DNA from 2 places in the Arthrobacter sp. 05N429 genome. Region 1 is predicted to be linked to the other one. Evidence: riboswitches for the same ligand, from Rfam matches in the RefSeq annotation. Region 1 holds a riboswitch; the other holds the start of a gene.
What was found. A riboswitch is a leader RNA that binds a small molecule or an ion and turns the genes downstream of it on or off. The one in region 1 is predicted to bind glycine.
Positions count from the first base shown of each region.

Region 2: another riboswitch for glycine. It lies ahead of gcvP (aminomethyl-transferring glycine dehydrogenase); the one in region 1 lies ahead of gcvP (aminomethyl-transferring glycine dehydrogenase).

Region 1 covers NZ_JBFTMQ010000012.1:90,040-98,664, forward strand. Annotated here, with positions in the region: gene AC1DF4_RS16515 (MFS transporter) at 1-91, opposite strand, end outside; gene AC1DF4_RS16520 (dihydrodipicolinate synthase family protein) at 69-965, opposite strand; gene AC1DF4_RS16525 (EamA family transporter) at 1,114-1,971, opposite strand; gene AC1DF4_RS16530 (B3/B4 domain-containing protein) at 2,092-2,832, opposite strand; gene AC1DF4_RS16535 (helix-turn-helix domain-containing protein) at 2,825-3,430, opposite strand; glycine riboswitch at 3,878-3,975, shown strand; glycine riboswitch at 3,977-4,083, shown strand; gene gcvP (aminomethyl-transferring glycine dehydrogenase) at 4,138-6,990, shown strand; gene gcvT (glycine cleavage system aminomethyltransferase GcvT) at 7,001-8,128, shown strand; gene gcvH (glycine cleavage system protein GcvH) at 8,204-8,587, shown strand; partial or broken gene AC1DF4_RS16555 (PLP-dependent aminotransferase family protein) at 8,584-8,625, shown strand, end outside.
Region 2 covers NZ_JBFTMQ010000016.1:48,178-56,802, forward strand. Annotated here, with positions in the region: gene AC1DF4_RS18135 (flagellar biosynthesis protein FlhA) at 1-584, shown strand, start outside; gene AC1DF4_RS18140 (hypothetical protein) at 562-1,632, shown strand; gene AC1DF4_RS18145 (carbon storage regulator) at 1,704-1,967, shown strand; gene AC1DF4_RS18150 (hypothetical protein) at 1,988-2,449, opposite strand; gene AC1DF4_RS18155 (sigma-70 family RNA polymerase sigma factor) at 2,769-3,587, shown strand; gene AC1DF4_RS18160 (Dps family protein) at 3,788-4,267, shown strand; gene AC1DF4_RS18165 (MFS transporter) at 4,341-5,969, opposite strand; gene AC1DF4_RS18170 (TetR/AcrR family transcriptional regulator) at 6,039-6,578, shown strand; glycine riboswitch at 6,718-6,816, shown strand; glycine riboswitch at 6,818-6,934, shown strand; gene gcvP (aminomethyl-transferring glycine dehydrogenase) at 6,974-8,625, shown strand, end outside.

The DNA of each region.
Region 1 (8,625 bases):
CGGCGAAGACGTAGCGGGCCAACGCCCCTACCCGGCGGTCCTCCCTGCAGGGAACGCCGAGGCCAGCGCTACGGGTTGAGCCCGAGCTCATCGACAATCCTGCCAACACGGGCACGTTGCTTCTCGGTCAATCCTTGGAGGGGAAGCGGCAGGCACGATGGTGATGCCAGTCCCAGCTGTTCCGCTATTGCCGCAACAACCCGGATACTCCCGCCAAACTCGGCAAATAGCTGCCACAACGGTGCCAGTCGTTCGGACTCGGCGGACGCTTCGGAGACCCGCCTTTCCAGGGCGGCCCGGGTGATCCGCATCGCCAGGGCGGGTAAAGTGCCGCCAATGACCGAGTACCAGGCATCGCACCCGGCAGCCAGTCCGGCGGCGGCCTTGGCGTCACCGGAAACTCCGATGGTCACGTGCGCAGGGACGGCTGCCCGGATTTCCTGCACCAGCGCCTGCGCCTGCGCCGGATCGGCCGGCACGCCGGGGATTTTGATGGAAGCGATTCCGGGCAGTTCCGCGATGCGTCCGTAGAGCTCGGTCGTGAAGGTGAAGTGGGTGGTGCCCGGGTTGTCATAGACGATGACGGGCAGCGACGAGTTCGCGGTGACGGTTTGGAAGAGTTCGAACACGTCATCGTCGGTGAGGGGTTGATAGGTCATGGGAGCAAGCAGGAGCCCGGACGCTCCCGCCTGTTCTGCCTTTTCAGCGTTCGCGAGGACGTGTGAGGTCCGCAAGGCCCCGATACCAATGAACACGGGTGTTTCGACGGCGTGTTCGACGGCGAGACGGGCGACACGGCTTCGTTCCTCGCTGCTCAGGTAGGCGTAGGAGCCGGTGGATCCGAGCGCGGTGATGGAGTCAACCTTCGCCTCCGAGAGCCGTTCGATCAGACGAACGAAGGCATGCTCGTCAACAGCATCATGTGCCAGAGGGGTCAGGGGGAAGGCGCTCAAGCCGGTGAACATGGGTATAACTCCTTTGTTTGAATAGCGGGGAAGCAAAGTCTGAGCCACCTGCCGCTGCTGGGCGGGCTGATCTGCGGGGGCAACTGTCAGCAGGTATTTCCCGCGCAGCGACAGTTCTGTCGGACGCGCCTATTTGGAGGACTGTGGCCTACTTTGGTCCTTGGCCGATGAGGTCGGGGTCGGTGCGGGCGGCGGCGGGTTCGCGGGTGTGCGGTTGCCGTCGGCCGCCGCGTTGCGCGGCGGCGCCGGCGAGGACGACGAGCGTGATGCCGCCGAATTGGGTGAGCGAGGGTTGCTGGTGCAGCACGAGCAGCCCGAGGAGCACGCCGATGGCCGGTTCGAGGGCCATTAGGGTACCGAACGCGGTGGGCGTCATCCGGCGCAGGGCGAGCATCTCGAGAACGAACGGCAGCACCGGCATCAGGACGGCCAGTCCGAAGGCGGCGGCGAGGATACCGAGGTTGAGGTGTCCTGCGGACTGCGGGATGCCGACGACAGCTGCCGTGGCGGCGGCGACGGGAACGGTGAGTGAAAGTGCGCCGATGCCCGTGAAGCGGTCGCCGATCCGTTGGGTGAGCACGATGTAGGCGGCCCATCCGATGGCCGCGAGTCCTGCGAAGCCGATACCGGCGAGGTTGATGTCGCCGGCCCAGGGTTCGGTCAGCAGGACGACTCCGAGCAGCGCCAGGGCTGGCCAGATAAGCGCCCGTGCGCTGTGGCTGCGCACCGCGGCGACGGTCAGCGGACCGAGGAACTCGATCGCGACGGCGGTGCCGAGCGGGATCCGTTCGATGGAGGCGAGGAAGGCGATGGTCATCAGTCCGGTGGCGACGCCCAGCCCCAGGAGAACGGGGACGTCGTGGCGGCGTAGCGTGCGCAATGGGGGTCGGGCGATGGCCAGGAAGATGAGTGCTCCCACGCTGAGTCTGAGCCAGGCGGTTCCGGCCGGCCCCACCGTTGCAATCAGATCTACTGATAGGGCCGAGCTCAGCTGGACGGAGAGCATGGCGGCCACGGCTAGCCCCCACGGCGGCACGGGAACATTGTTGGGGACGCGCTGGCTCACGGCTGGCCCTTTCGGGGCTGCCGGTCACCGATCGCGCGTGGCCGGGAGCGGATGAGCATGTCAGTGTCCTTCATCGATGATTGTGGCGGCGGTTATCAGGCGGCGGGCGGCCCTGACGTCGGGACCGAGCCGGGTCAGCCGGGCGAGCAGGTCCTCGGCTGCGGCGTGGAGCGCCTCGTCGGATATGGGTTCGAGCGCGTCGAGGATGAACAGCGCGGAGGTGGTGTCCTCGCCGAGCTGGGTGCGGCGTGTCTGGCGCCAGTTCCAGCGCCGGCAGGTCACTCCGGCGTCGTCGCACCACACGACCTCGCCGGGTTCCGGGTGTTCGATCACCGCGGCGCCGTCGGCGGCGGTATCGAAGGGTTCCTTGCCGGTGGCGCGGACCAGCCGTGGCGCACCGATGTAGCGGGTGAGATCCTCCCCGCCCAGCGGGATCTGGTGGAGCACCGAGACCGCGTTATAGAGATCGGTGAGACGGTTCACCCGGGGCAGCCCGGACACCGCACGGCGCAGGAGCGCCTCCAGGCTGTTGCGTGTGCGGTTCGGTTTGGCTCCGAAGCCCTGGTAAGCCTGCCGCCAAGCAGCCACGTGCGGGAGTTGCTCGACTGGCCGGTCGCCGAGCAACTCGCGGGCTGCGGTCGCCGCCGCCTGGAGCATCTTGTCACCGGCCTGGTCGCTCGGGCCCGGGACGAGTCCGTCCACGGCCAGCAGCAAGGCCCGGTAGTCGGGCCGGAGCGCGAACACGGCGGCGTCAACCCGGCCGCCGTCAAGGAATTCCTGAAGCATGCCCTGCTCAGGCATCGGACGCCTCCGGCCGGTGTCCTGTCCCTACGCCCGGTTCGAAGACGGCCAGGGAGAACCTGGCCGGTTCCGTGCCCGGATTGGAGTAAGAGTGTGCCACGTCGCCCGGGAACGTCACCGCGTCGCCTGCTTCGAGGGTGACCGATTGGCCTGCGACCTCCACCATGACCGTGCCCTGCTGGACCTGCAAAAGCTCTTTGGTGCCGGGCATGTGGGCCTCGCTCACATGACGGTCACCGGGACCCAGGGTCCAGTCCCACAGTTCAACCACGTCCGGCGGCTCGGTGCCGGCCACCAACACCCCGCGACCCCCGGACTCACCATTCCACAACGCAGCGCCCTCACCACTGCGGGTGACCTTCACCGGCTTCTGCCGAGGCGGCTCGACCAACGCCGGCAGCCCCACACCGAGCGCGTCGCTGATCCTCAGCAGCGTTCCCACGCTGGGATTCGCGGCACCCTGCTCCACGTTGACGACCATCCTGCGGCTTACCCCTGCAGACTCCGCCAGCTGATCAAGCGTCCAGCCCCGCGACTGCCGCTCCTGCTTAACCCGGGCGCCAATTGCCAGCGCCAAGCTCGTTGTACTCTGATCCATAAGTGCATCATAGTGCACTGTGAGTGCATTATCTAGAACACCTAAATGCGCTGTCCAGCTCGCGGTCCCTCATCGTCTTATGGGGCAGCGCATGCGGCTCCCCCTGATCCCACGGGATAGCTGTAACCGTGGCTCGTTTTTCGACCGTCACGATCGTCACCGTTTGGGGCCAGTTTCAGTTGCTCGCCCGACGACGGACTCCGCCGAATGAGTCCACGGGCTGAAGGCCCATGGCGGTGAATGTCAGGGGGCCGGTGGATCCACGAGGTGCTTCCAGCGGCTGGCGAGGCTGCGGGAGGCGATGCCATTTCTCTGACGTGGCCAGCAATTCCCTAGTGGCGGTTCACCGCAGCTCGGCAAAAGACACATTCGGAGTCGGTTCTTGCGTCCCTGTCCGAGCAAAGGCTAAAGTGTGAGGCGTGTCACCAACCAAGTGACATGTGCTGATGATCTGCGGCGGGAGAGTCCTGCCGGTACGTTCTGCAGGCGCCGTAGGAGCAAATCCTCCCCAGGAATCTCTCAGGCCCACGTACCGCCGCGGCAAGGCAACTCTGGAAAGCAGTCCGGATATTCGGACTCACCGACGGTGCAAGGGTCACCCTGCTAACAGCAGGGGGCGCGGAAACTCTCAGGTCCAATACAGAGCGGGGAGGAACCCAAATCAATGTGGCGCACCCAATGCGCCACCTGAATTATGGAGTTCCTTCATGACCATCCAGTCGTCCCCTTTAACCTTTGCCGATCGGCATATTGGTGCGCGGCGCCAGGCCGATATTGGCGCCATGCTCAAGGCCGTGGGCTATGACAGCGTTGACGGCCTCGTGGACGTCGCCGTCCCTGATTCCATCCGCCAGGCCAAGCCGCTGGCCCTCAAGGACGCCCTCAGCGAGGTCGAGGTCCTTGCCGAGCTCCGCCGGCTTGCCGCCAAGAACAAGACCGCGGTCCAGATGATTGGGCAGGGCTACTACGACACCGTCACCCCGGCCGTGATCCGCCGCAATATCCTCGAAGCCCCCGCCTGGTACACGGCGTACACGCCCTACCAGCCGGAGATCTCCCAGGGCCGGCTCGAGGCGCTGCTGAACTTCCAGACCATGGTCCAGGACCTCGTCGGCCTCCCGATCGCCAACGCCTCGCTGCTGGACGAAGCCACCGCCGTCGCCGAGGCCGTGCTGATGATGCGCCGCGCCAACAAAAACAAGACGGCCCACGACGGCAAGACCGTCCTCGACGCCGACTGCCTGCCGCAGACCATCGCGATCGTCCAGGGCCGCGCCGAGGCCCTCGGCTTCGAGGTCGAGGTTGCCGACCTCTCCAAGGGACTGCCTGAGGGCGTCATCAACGGCATCGTCCTGCAGCAGCCCGGCGTCTCTGGCCGCGTGTTCGACCACACCGCCGTGATCGCCGATGCCAAGGAACGCGGCGCCCTCGTCACCGTCGCCGCTGACCTGCTCGCGCTGACCCTCATCACCCCGCCCGGCGAGCAGGGCGCCGACATCGCCGTCGGTTCCACCCAGCGATTCGGCGTCCCGCTATTCTTCGGCGGCCCGCACGCGGCCTACATGGCCGTTGCCAAGGGCCTGGAGCGGTCCATGCCCGGCCGTCTGGTCGGTGTCTCCAAGGACCTCGCCGGAGTCCCGGCGTACCGCCTGGCGCTGCAGACCCGTGAGCAGCACATCCGCCGGGAGAAGGCCACGTCCAACATCTGCACCGCGCAGGCGCTGCTGGCGATCGTGTCCTCGTTCTACGCCGTTTACCACGGCCCTGACGGCCTGAAGGCCATTGCCGAGCGCGTCCACAACAACGCCCGCACCCTGGCCACCACGCTCCAGATCGCCGGCCGCGAACTGGTCACCGAGACCTTCTTCGACACCGTCACCGTCCGCGTCCCCGGCAAGGCAGCCAAGGTCATCGCGGCCGCAGAGGCTCGTGGAATCAACCTGCGCCGGATCGACGCGGACACCATCGGCGTCTCCGCTGATGAAACCACGACGACAGAGGTCCTCTCCGCCATTGCCGTCGCTTTCGGTGCCGGTCCGGTTGCTGAAGCGAAGGGCTTTGAACTGCCTGAACCGGTGCTCCGCACCTCCGAGTACCTCCAGCATCCGGTGTTCAACACGCACCGCTCCGAGACCCAACTGTTGCGCTATATCCGCAAGCTGAGCGACCGGGACCTCGCGCTGGACCGCACCATGATCCCACTGGGCTCCTGCACCATGAAGCTGAATGCCACGGCGGAGATGGAAGCCATATCCTGGCCGGAGTTCGCCTCCATTCACCCGTTCGCCCCGGAATCCCAGACCGTCGGGTGGCGCGAACTGATCAGCGGGCTGGAAGCTGACCTTGCCGAGATCACCGGCTACGACCAAGTCTCCCTGCAGCCGAACGCCGGTTCCCAGGGCGAGCTCGCGGGCCTGCTGGCCATCCGCGGCTACCACCGCTCCCGCGGTGATGCCCAGCGCAACGTCTGCCTGATTCCGGCCTCCGCGCACGGCACCAACGCCGCGTCCGCTGTCCTGGCCGGGATGAAGGTTGTTGTGGTGGCCACCGCTCCGGACGGCACCATCGACCACGCTGACCTGAACGCCAAGATCGAGCTGCACAAGGACGGTCTGTCGGCGATCATGATCACCTACCCGTCTACGCACGGTGTGTACGACGCCGACGTCACAGAAATCTGCGAGGCAGTGCACGCTGCCGGCGGCCAGGTGTACGTGGACGGCGCCAACCTCAACGCCCTCGTGGGCCTGGCGCAGCCGGGTAAGTTCGGCGGCGACGTTTCGCACCTGAACCTGCACAAGACCTTCTGCATCCCGCACGGCGGCGGCGGACCAGGCGTCGGCCCGGTCGCGGCCAAGGCCCACCTGGCACCCTTCATGCCAGGGGACGCGAACAAGGCAGCCCACGAAGAGGGTCACGGCGTGGCCATCTCGGCCTCCAACTTCGGCTCCGCAGGCGTCCTCCCGATCTCCTGGGCGTATGTGAAGCTCATGGGCGCCGAAGGCCTGACCGAGGCCACCAAGTCCGCGCTCCTGGCAGCTAACTATGTTGCCGCCCGTCTCAACGAGTACTTCCCCGTCCTCTATACCGGCGAAGGTGGTCTCGTGGCGCACGAGTGCATCCTGGACCTGCGCGAACTGACGGCCAAGACCGGCGTGACCGCGGAAGACGTGGCCAAGCGCCTGATCGACTTCGGCTTCCACGCCCCCACCTTGGCGTTTCCGGTGGCAGGGACGCTGATGGTGGAGCCCACCGAGTCCGAGGACCTGGCGGAGATCGACCGTTTCATCGACGCGATGATCACCATCCGCGCCGAGATCGACCAAGTAGCCGCCGGTGACTTCACCGTCGAGGACAGCCCGCTACGCAACGCACCCCACACCGCGTCCGCCGTCGTGTCCTCTGACTGGACCCGCCAGTACCCGCGGGAGCAGGCCGCTTTCCCGGTCCACCACCTCAAGCAGGACAAGTACTTCCCCCCGGTCGGCCGGATCGACGGCGCCGGTGGCGACCGGAACCTGATCTGCTCCTGCCCGCCGCTTTCCGAGTTTGAAAACTAAGGATCCCGACATGTCTGAGAAGTACACGGCTCTCTACGAAGAGCACAAGCAACTCGGCGCCTCCTTCACCGATTTCGGTGGCTGGCAGATGCCCCTGAAGTACAGCTCCGAGCTGGCCGAACACCACGCCGTCCGTAACGCCGCTGGCCTGTTCGACCTGTCCCACATGGGCGAAGTGTGGGTCACTGGCCCGGAAGCCGGTGCGTTCCTGGACTACGCCCTGGTAGGCAAGCTCTCCGCCATTGCCGATGGCAAGGCCAAGTACTCACTCATCTGCAACGCCGACGGCGGCATCGTCGATGACCTCATCACCTACCGTTTCGGTGACGAGAAGTACCTGGTGGTCCCCAACGCGGGCAACGCACCCACCGTCGCTGCTGCCCTGGCAGAACGGGCCCGTTCCGGCAAAGACGGTGGCTTCGACGTCATTGTCGGGGACGTCTCCGCGGAGATGTCCCTCGTAGCCGTGCAGGGTCCCAAGGCTGAGGCCATCCTGCTCAAGCTGACTGATGAGGCCCAGCACGCGCTTGTCACCGACCTGAAGTATTACGCGTTCAACGAGCTCACCGTGGCCGGCCACGACGTCATTCTGGCGCGCACCGGTTATACCGGCGAGGACGGCTTCGAGCTCTTTGTAGCCAACAACGCCGCTGCCCCCTTGTGGGCATCTGTCGCCGAAGCGGGGGCTGAGTTCGGCATTGTCCCGTGCGGCCTAGCCTCACGCGACTCTCTCCGCCTCGAAGCCGGCATGCCGCTGTACGGCAACGAGCTGTCCCTCGAGCGCTCACCGTTCGACGCCGGCCTGGGCCCCGTTGTGGCACTCAAGAGCAAGGAAGGCGACTTCGTGGGCCGCTCCGCCCTGGAAGCAGACAAGGAGGCCGGTTCAAAGCGCAAGCTGGTCGGCTTGAAGGGTCTCGGCCGCCGTGCCGGCCGTGGCGGCTACCCAGTCCTGAAGGACGGCAACGTGGTTGGAGAAGTCACCTCCGGCCAGCCCAGCCCGACCCTGGGCTACCCGGTCGCCATGGCTTACGTCGACGTCGAGGTCACCGAACTGGGCACCGCCCTGGACATCGATCTGCGCGGCAAAGCAGAACCCTTCGAAGTCGTCGCTCTGCCGTTCTACAAGCGACAGAAGTAAAGACCTCACTGAGTCCGGTACCACCTCTCCCATGCCCTCTCACCATTGCACTCCAAAACTTAAGGAAACACACAAATGGCCAAGGTTGCCGCTGAACTGAAATACTCCGCCGAGCACGAGTGGATCGCCATTGATGGCTCTGGCCCGTCCGTAATCGGTGTGTCCGCTGTTGCCGCCGATGCCCTGGGCGACATCGTCTACGTGGACCTGCCCGAGGTTGGCTCCACCGTGACCGCGGGGGAGACCTGCGGTGAGATCGAGTCCACCAAGTCCGTCTCGGACCTGTACTCCCCGGTCACCGGTGAGGTCACGGAAGTCAATGACGGCGTCGTCAGCGATCCGGCAGTGATCAACAGCGACCCCTACGGCGCCGGCTGGCTCTTCAAGGTCACCGTGACCGATGAGGGTCCGCTGCTGTCCGCGCAGGAATACGCCGAAGCCAACGGTGGCGAACTGTGAGCGCCGCGGCGGCCGCAGGCACAAGCACCGTCAGCTTC
Region 2 (8,625 bases), on a different contig from region 1:
TCCGGGTCCTGACCGAGGGAGTGCGGAAGCAGAGCCCCTCCGCCGTCGACGAACTCACGCCCGCCCTGCTCTCCCTCGCCGAGCTGCAGCGCGTTCTCCAGGGCCTGCTGGATGAGCAGGTGCCCATCAACGACCTGGCCAGGATCTACGAGGCGCTCACCCTCCGCGCGAAGGTCTCCACCGACCCGGAATCGCTGGTCGAATCCGCGCGGCAGGCCCTCGGCCCGGCGCTGACGGCCAAGTTCATGGACGGCCCGGTGCTGAACGTGATCATGATCGACCCCGTCCTGGAACAACACATGCTCGAGGACATGCGGCCCGCCGAGGGCGGCAGCCAGATCGTGATGAACCAGGACAGGCTCGACACCGTCCTCCGCTCGGTGCGTTCCGCCGTCGACTCCGCAGCGGGCGCCAACCGACCGGCCGTGCTGGTCTGCGCGCCTGCGCTCCGCCCCGCCATCCGCCGCCTCGTGGGAGCGCAGCCTGGCTCGGTGCCGGTACTCTCTTACCGCGAAGTCACTTCAGCCAACGTCCGGATCGAAACAGTAGGAGTCGTTCGCCATGCAGAACCGCTTTCGGCTTAAGGGCGCCTCCCTGGAGGAGATCCGTCGCAAGGCGGAACAGCAGCACGGCCCCGCGGCGCGCATCGTCTCGGCGGAACGGGTGATCAGCCCAGGGATCGCCGGACTCTTCGCCGGCGACCGGTACGAGGCGATCGTCGAGGTGGTGACGGGGCATGAGGTGGTCACCGGTGAGGTGGTTCCCGATCCCGACATCCTGGCCGAGGCTGACGCGCCGGCGGCACCGTCGGCGGAGGCTGCAAAGCCCGCGGGGGCTGCGCCCGCCCACGACTTGAAAGGCGCCGCAATTGCGGCCCTGCTCGAGGAAGCCGACGCTGCAGAACTGAGCCTGCACCGCCCCGGCAACCCCGGCCTCTCGACGGAGTCCCCGGACTTCGCTGAACTGCTCGAACAGCTCGGCACCGGGCTGCGCGGCCCTGCCGCCGCCCCGGGTGTCCCGGGCAGCCGCAACCGGCAGGGCTCCGGAACGGCCACTGCCCCGGCCCTTGGCGCCACTACCGAACTGACGGCCGGCGCTGCGGCTCCGGCAGCACCGGCGCCCGCCCCGGCCCAGGCGCTCGAGTCCGTGCCGGTGCCGCTGAGCGGTACCGGTGATCTGGTGGTCCTGGTCGGGCTCGACGACGACGCGCTGGACACGGCCCTGGCGATGTCCACGGCCGCCGGCGGCGCCGATGTGCGCACGGCTGGCAAGCTGTCCGCTTATGGCCATCTGCACGTGGAAGGACGCCAGGGCGCGACGGCGGCCCGCGCCCACGCCGTGATGACGGACCAGACCGTGCTGGTGGCCTTCGGCCTCGGGAAGGCCCGCGATGCCCTCGCCCGGCTCCAATCCGTCGCCGCGCTCTCCGCCGACCAGCTGTGGGTAGTGGTCGACGCCGGACGCAAACAGGAGGACTCGGCGCGCTGGGTCGGCGTGCTCGCCGCGCAACTCGACATCACCGCGGTAGCGGTTGTCGGGGCGGCGGAGACCGCCACCCCGGAAACCGTCAACACGCTTGGACTGCCGGTGGGTTGGATCGACTCCGGCCAGGCCCGTGCGGCCAGGATCTGAGATGGGCACGATCCAGGCACCAGCAGCAGGATTCGTCGGCAGCTCAGCACAGCGAAGGGTAGATTGAGAGGATGCTGGTACTTACACGCAAGCCGGGCGAACAGATCATGATCGGCGACGGGATCGTCATCACGGTTCTGGAAGGCCGCGGCGACGGTGTTCGGATAGGCATTGAGGCGCCCCGCGGGGTGCCGATCCAGCGCCGGGAAGTCATCGAGGCCATTGCCGCGGCGAACCTGGCGGCAGCTGAAGCGGGCGCGGAATCCGGCCCGGACACGGAAGACGCGCTGCGCGGGCTCCTGCCGCCGTCGGCCCCAGCCCCCGCCGCGGACTGAGTGCCGGGACGGGAACCCGGTCAGCCGCGGTTGCCGCCGAGGTATTGGTCCAGGAGGGGCTGTTTGGTCCGGCGGGTGACTGCCAGGGCGCGCTCAATGTTCCCCGCCGTCGTCAGCTGATCAAGAACCCCGGCGGTGTCCGCCGGCAAAGAGGCGGCGTCGCCGTTGCGTGGACCGGCGGACGCGCCGGACGCCACTGGACGGTTCAGGTTGCGCAGCGTGTCCTCGCTGGTCCGGGCGGCATCGTCGAGCTGCCGGACCAAAGCGCGCAGACCTTCCAGATGATCCTCCAGGACTCCGGCCCAGGCTCCGGGCGGCGCCCCCGCGACGAGTTCATTCAGGGTCGCCTGGGCGGGCAACCCCCACTCGGCCGCCACCGCCGCCGACTCGACACTCCGGGCCAGCGCTTCAAAGCGCAGCCGGTCAAGGACGCTCTCCACTTCGGAGGCAGTGAAGCTCAGCCACTGCAGGTTGCCGGCCAAGACATGGAGACGCTGCGTCTCCAGCCTGAATAAGAGCAATTCCAGCTGCCGGCGCTCCTGCCAGAGAGCCGCCGAAAGATCACCTGCACCCATGGGCCCCATTCCCCTTGCCGCCCCCGGCCGAGAAGCCTTACCGCATTTTCAGCCAAGCTTTTCCCTGAGGTTACACGCAGAGCGGGGATCAGGTGATAGGTTTCGTTCTGGGTGCTGCGCCCGGGTTTTGAACACCGACTTCCATGGGGGGAGCACGGGGCCCATTTCGGGTGCGGCTCTCGGTCTTTTAAGGCTGCCGGATCCTGTCTCATGGGGGGACATTCTATTGAATCGCGTGGAACGCAACGAGATGGTCACACAGCATCTTCCGCTGGTGGGCTACCTCGTCTCAGACTTGTGCTCAAAGGCGTCACACCTTTCTCGCGATGACCTGGCGTCGGCGGGCGCCATTGCCCTGATCACCTCGGCGGACTCCTTCGACCCGGACCTCGGTGTGCCGTTCGGTGCTTTCGCGCGCCGGCGGATCCTGGGTGCCTTTGCCGACGAGATGCGGGCCAGCGACTGGGCCACCCGCTCGGCGCGGCGCCGGATCAAAGAAACGATGTCGGTCCAGGAAACCCTCGCCGCAGCCCTCGGGCGCACCCCCAGCGTCGACGAGATTGCCGCGGCCCTCGGTGTCCAGCAGAGCGTCGTCGAGGCAGCCCTCGCCGATGCCTCCCGGACCCTGACGCCCCTGGATGAAGCCGTCGTTGACACGTTGGCCGCCGAGACCCTGACCCCTGAACACTCCGTACTCGCGGACGAGCGGCTCCAGTACCTCCGCGCGGCGGTGAAGTCCCTCCCCGAGCGGATGCGCTACGTCGTCGAGGAGATCTACTTTGGCGACCGGACCGTCAAGGACCTGGCCGCGGAACTTGGATCCACCCACGCGGCGGTCTCCCAGCAGCGCGCCGAGGCCATCCGGCTTATGCGTGACGGCCTGACCGCGCACTATTCGGACGATCCGGGGCAGGGCTTCGAGCCCCAGTCGCGGATCACCCCGAAACGCCGAAACGACTACCTCGCCCAACTGGCAGAAACCACCACGGGCGGCATTACGCGGGCGATCTTCCCGCAGGGGCCGGTGCTCAACCAGGCGGTCTGAGCGGTTCCGCACGTCCTCCCCGGCAGGTAGTAAGCCGACTTAGTAAGCTGACCGAGAAATTCTACCCGGGGCGTCGCCGTCCCTCCATGCTCTGGGGTAGCGTCGGTAGCATCGAATCCAGCGATATCGACCGCAATAGCGGCTTGGTAAAAGCGGATTCTACAGTCGCGCAACGGTATCGGACTTACTCAGGAGGACGCATGAAAGCATCACCAACGCTCACGACGAACCTGCAGGCAGTGCTCGTGGACCTGATCGAACTTCACGTTCAGGGCAAGCAGGCGCACTGGAACATCGTCGGGACGAACTTCCGGGACCTCCACCTGCAGCTGGATGAGATCATAGACGCCGCGCGCGCCTTCGCGGATGACCTGGCGGAGCGCATGCGTGCCCTGCACGCCCTCCCGGACGGCCGCAGCTCCACGGTGTCCAAGTCCACCTCTCTCGCCGAATTCCCGGCGGGCCTGATCAACACGAAGGACGCCATCGAGCGGATCGTCGCCGCCCTCGAGGCCGCCGTCGGAACCATGCGCAAGGTTCACGACGAAGTGGACGAAGAGGACCCCACGACGGCGGACCTGCTGCACGAGTTCATCGCCAAGTTTGAGCAGTACGCGTGGATGGTCAACGCCGAGACGATGCGGGCCAACGCCAGCGTCACCACGGCGGACAGCAAGTAGCAGCCGCCAGCATTTTCAGCGCCCGGCGCCGGTTCCCACCGACGCCGGGCGCTCGGCATTTAATCCCCCCGGGTTACCGCGCCGTTGGCACTTTCCGAAGGACGACGGCGGCGAGGACTGACGCCCCCGCCATCAGGACCAGCGCGATGGCTGCCGTGATGTGGACGCCCGAGTCGAAGGCGGCGCGGGCTGCGGTCATTACTGCGTCCGCCAGCGGTCCCGGGAGAGCCTGGGCCAGCTCCACGGCCCCGGCAAGGGTCTCGCCGGCCTGGGCAGACGCCTCGGCGGGGGCGCTCTCGGCGACGGCAGCGGGCAACCGGAGATTGCCCTGGTAGGAGGCCGTCAGAATCGAGCCCAGGATAGCGGTGCCGAGGAGGGATCCGATTTCGTAGCCCGTCTCGGAAATTGCCGCCGCCGCGCCGGATTTCTCCGCGGGGGCGGCGCCCAGGATCAGGTCGTTGGAAATGGTTTCCGCAGCCCCCACACCGAGGCACAGCACCAGCAGGGCCGCCAGCAGCAGCGCGGGGCCGTTGCCGTGATCGCCGAAGGCCACCAGGAAGTAGCCCGCGGCACTCAGGAGCAGCCCGCCGGCCACCACGAAACCGGGCCGGACCTTTTTCACCAGCGGGACCACCAGCAGGCCGGCCGCCACGGTGGCGATCAGGGCGGGAACCATGGCGACGCCGGATTCCGAGGGGGACTGCCCCTCGAGCAACTGCAGGTGCTGCGCGAGGAAAAGGATGAAGCCGTTGAAGGAGAACAGTGCCAGCACGTTCGCGATGATGGCGGTGCTGAAGACCCGGTTGCCGAAGAGGCTGATATCCAGCAGCGGAGCGGTGCGGTTCCGTACCGGACGGCTTTGTGCCGGACCGGCCTGCAGGAGGTGCCGCTGGCGCCGGATGAAGACGTAGCCCATCAGCAGGCCAAAGCCGATGGCGGCCAGCGGTTCCGCGGCCGGTCCGTGGGTGGCCAGGATCTTGATGCCGTAGACCACGGGCACCATCACCATCAGGGACAGGACGATGCTGGGCACGTCCACGCGGCCCGGGTTCGGGTCGCGGGATTCCGGGATCAGGGCCGGACCCAGGACCAGCAGCGGGAGGATGATCGGCACGGCGACCAGCAGGACAGCGCCCCACCAGAAGTGCTCCACCAGCCAGCCGCCGAAGATCGGGCCCAGCGCGGCGCCGCCGGAGAAGCCGGCGGCCCAGATGGCCACGGCCAGCCGGCGCCGGTTGGGCTCGGGGAAGATGTTGCGGATCAGGGACAGGGTGGAGGGCATCAGCATGGCGCCGAAGAATCCCAGCCCTGCGCGTCCGGCGATCAGCCATTCGGCGCTGGGGGCGAAGGCGGTGACCGCCGAGACGGCAGCGAAACCCGTGCTGCCGATGAAGAGCAGCCGGCGGCGGCCGATCCTGTCCCCGAGGCTGCCCATGGCCACGAGAAGACCGGCCAGGACCAGTGGATAGGCGTCGACAATCCAGAGCAGCTCAACTCCGGTGGCGTCGAGGCTGCGCGCGATGGCCGGTAGCGCAAAGGTCAGGGCCGTGTTGTCGACGGCCACGAGCAGCACGGGAAACATCAACAGCGCCAGCGCCAGCCAGTCGCGCCACGGGGCACGCGGTGCATGGCTGGTTGTTGCCCCGGCGGCGGACTTGCCAAGTGCTCCGGCGCTGCTGCGGGTGAAGGAAGTGTTGCTCATGGCTTAACTGTACCGTCTGGACGGTATAGTTAAGAAATGAAACCCCCGCCAGGAGGCATGATAGGACGCATGGCCAGAAAACCCGTCGCCCGCGAAGCCGTCCTCGACGCGTTCGAATCCCTGCTGATAGAAGAGGGCGAGCGTGCCGCGACGCTGGATGCCGTGGCCCGGCTGGCCGGCGTCTCCAAGGGCGGGCTGCTGTACCACTTCCCCAACAAGGAAGCGATGATCTCCGTCCTGCTGGAACGGCTGGACCGGCTGCTCGCCGAGGACCTCGCTGCCATGGCGGCCGCCCCCGAAGGCGCTGCGGCGTTCTTCATCAAGTCCTCGGTCTGGGCTGACACGCCGCTGGACCGGGTCTTCGTCGCCGCCACCAGGCTCGCCGAAGTGGCCCACCAGGAAACCTTGCGGCGGATGGCCGCCGTGCAGGCGTCATGGCTGGAACTGCTGGCGGCCGACGTCGGCCCCGCCATGGCCAAGCCGGTCCTCTATATGGGGGACGGGCTGTATTTCAATGCCATGCTGGCCCGTGGGCCGGGCGGATCGCTGCCGGAGGTCGGCCCCGACGTCGAAAGCCTCCTCACTGCCCTCGAACGTCTCCGCGGCTAGGCCTGCGGCGGCCCGTCCGCCTACCGTCTGCGGTCCCGGCGCGTAACTCTCGCGGGCGACCCGTCGCTGGTTTGCGGACGCGGGCCGGGCGTAGGACAATGAGAGCTGTGACTGTTGTCACGCCAAGTTAATATGCCTTTGATCTGCGGCGGGAGAGTTCTGCTTGTAGGTACAAGCAGGCGCCGTAGGAGCAAATCCTCCCCAGGAATCTCTCAGGCCCATGTACCGCCGCGGCAAGGCAACTCTGGAAAGTAGCAGGCTGTCTTCTGACATGCTGTGCTCACCGACGGTGCAAGCGGAGCCATGCGAGAGCACGGCTGCGCGGAAACTCTCAGGTCCAATACAGAGCGGGGAGGAACCCGAATCAATGTGGCGTACCCTGCGCCGCCTTAGTTATGGAGTTCCTTGTGACTGTTACCTCAGCCTCCACGTCCTTCGTTGACCGGCACATCGGCGCCCGCCGTGAGTCCGACGTCGACGCCATGCTGAAGGCTGTCGGCTATGACACCGTCGACGCCCTCGTGGACACCGCCGTTCCGAAGGACATCCGCCAGGACTCCCCGCTCTCGCTCGGCGCAGCGCTTAGCGAAGTCGAGGTCCTCGCCGAACTGCGCCAGCTGGCCGCGAAGAACAAGACCGCGGTCCAGATGATCGGCCAGGGCTACTACGACACGGTCACCCCGGCCGTCATCCGCCGGAACATCCTCGAGGCCCCGGCCTGGTACACGGCCTACACGCCGTACCAGCCGGAAATTTCCCAGGGCCGGCTCGAGGCGCTGCTGAACTTCCAGACCATGGTCCAGGACCTCGTGGGCCTGCCGATCGCCAACGCGTCGCTGCTGGACGAAGCCACCGCCGTCGCCGAGGCCGTGCTGATGATGCGCCGCGCCAACAAGAACAAGGCCGCCCACGACGGCAAGACCGTCCTCGACGCCGACTGCCTCCCGCAGACCATCGCGATCGTCCAGGGGCGCGCCGAGGCCCTCGGCTTTGAGGTGGAGGTCGCCGACCTCTCCAAGGGACTGCCCGACGGCGTCATCAACGGCGTCGTCCTCCAGCAGCCCGGCGTCTCCGGGCGCGTGTTCGACCACAGCGCCGTCATCGCCGAGGCCAAGGAACGCGGTGCCCTCGTCACGGTCGCCGCCGACCTCCTCTCCCTGACCCTGATCACGTCCCCGGGCGAGCAGGGCGCGGACATCGCCGTCGGCTCCGCCCAGCGCTTCGGCGTCCCGCTGTTCTTCGGCGGCCCGCACGCCGCCTACATGGCGGTCCAGAAGGGCCTCGAACGGTCCATGCCCGGCCGCCTCGTCGGTGTCTCCAAGGACAACGCCGGCGTTCCGGCCTACCGCCTCGCGCTGCAGACCCGCGAGCAGCACATCCGCCGCGAGAAGGCCACCTCCAACATCTGCACCGCCCAGGCGCTGCTGGCCATCGTGTCCTCGTTCTACGCCGTCTACCACGGCCCGGACGGGCTGAAGGCGATCGCCGAGACCGTCCACGGCCACGCCAGGACCATCGCCGCCTCCCTGAAGGATGCCGGCCTGAACGTGCTTCACACGTCGTTCTTCGACACCGTGACCGTCTCGGTGCCCGGCAAGGCCGCCGAAATCGTCGCGGCAGCCGACGCCAAGGGCATCAACCTGCGTTCCATCGACGCCGACACGGTCGGCATCTCCGCCGATGAGGCCACGACGGCGGCCATAGTCGCCGACGTCGTCGCCGCCTTTGGGGCTAGCGTCGCAGACAGTGACGCCGGCTTCTCCCTGGACTCGGCCGTCGAGCGCACCTCCGATTACCTCCAGCACCCGGTGTTCAACACCCACCGCTCCGAAACCCAGCTGCTGCGCTACATCCGCCGCCTCTCGGACCGCGACCTCGCCCTGGACCGCACCATGATTCCGCTGGGCTCCTGCACCATGAAGCTGAACGCCACCGCGGAGATGGAAGCCATCTCCTGGCCGGAATTCGCCTCCATCCACCCCTTCGCCCCGGAATCCCAGACTGCGGGCTGGCGTGAACTGATCGAGGACCTCGAGGCCCAGCTGAC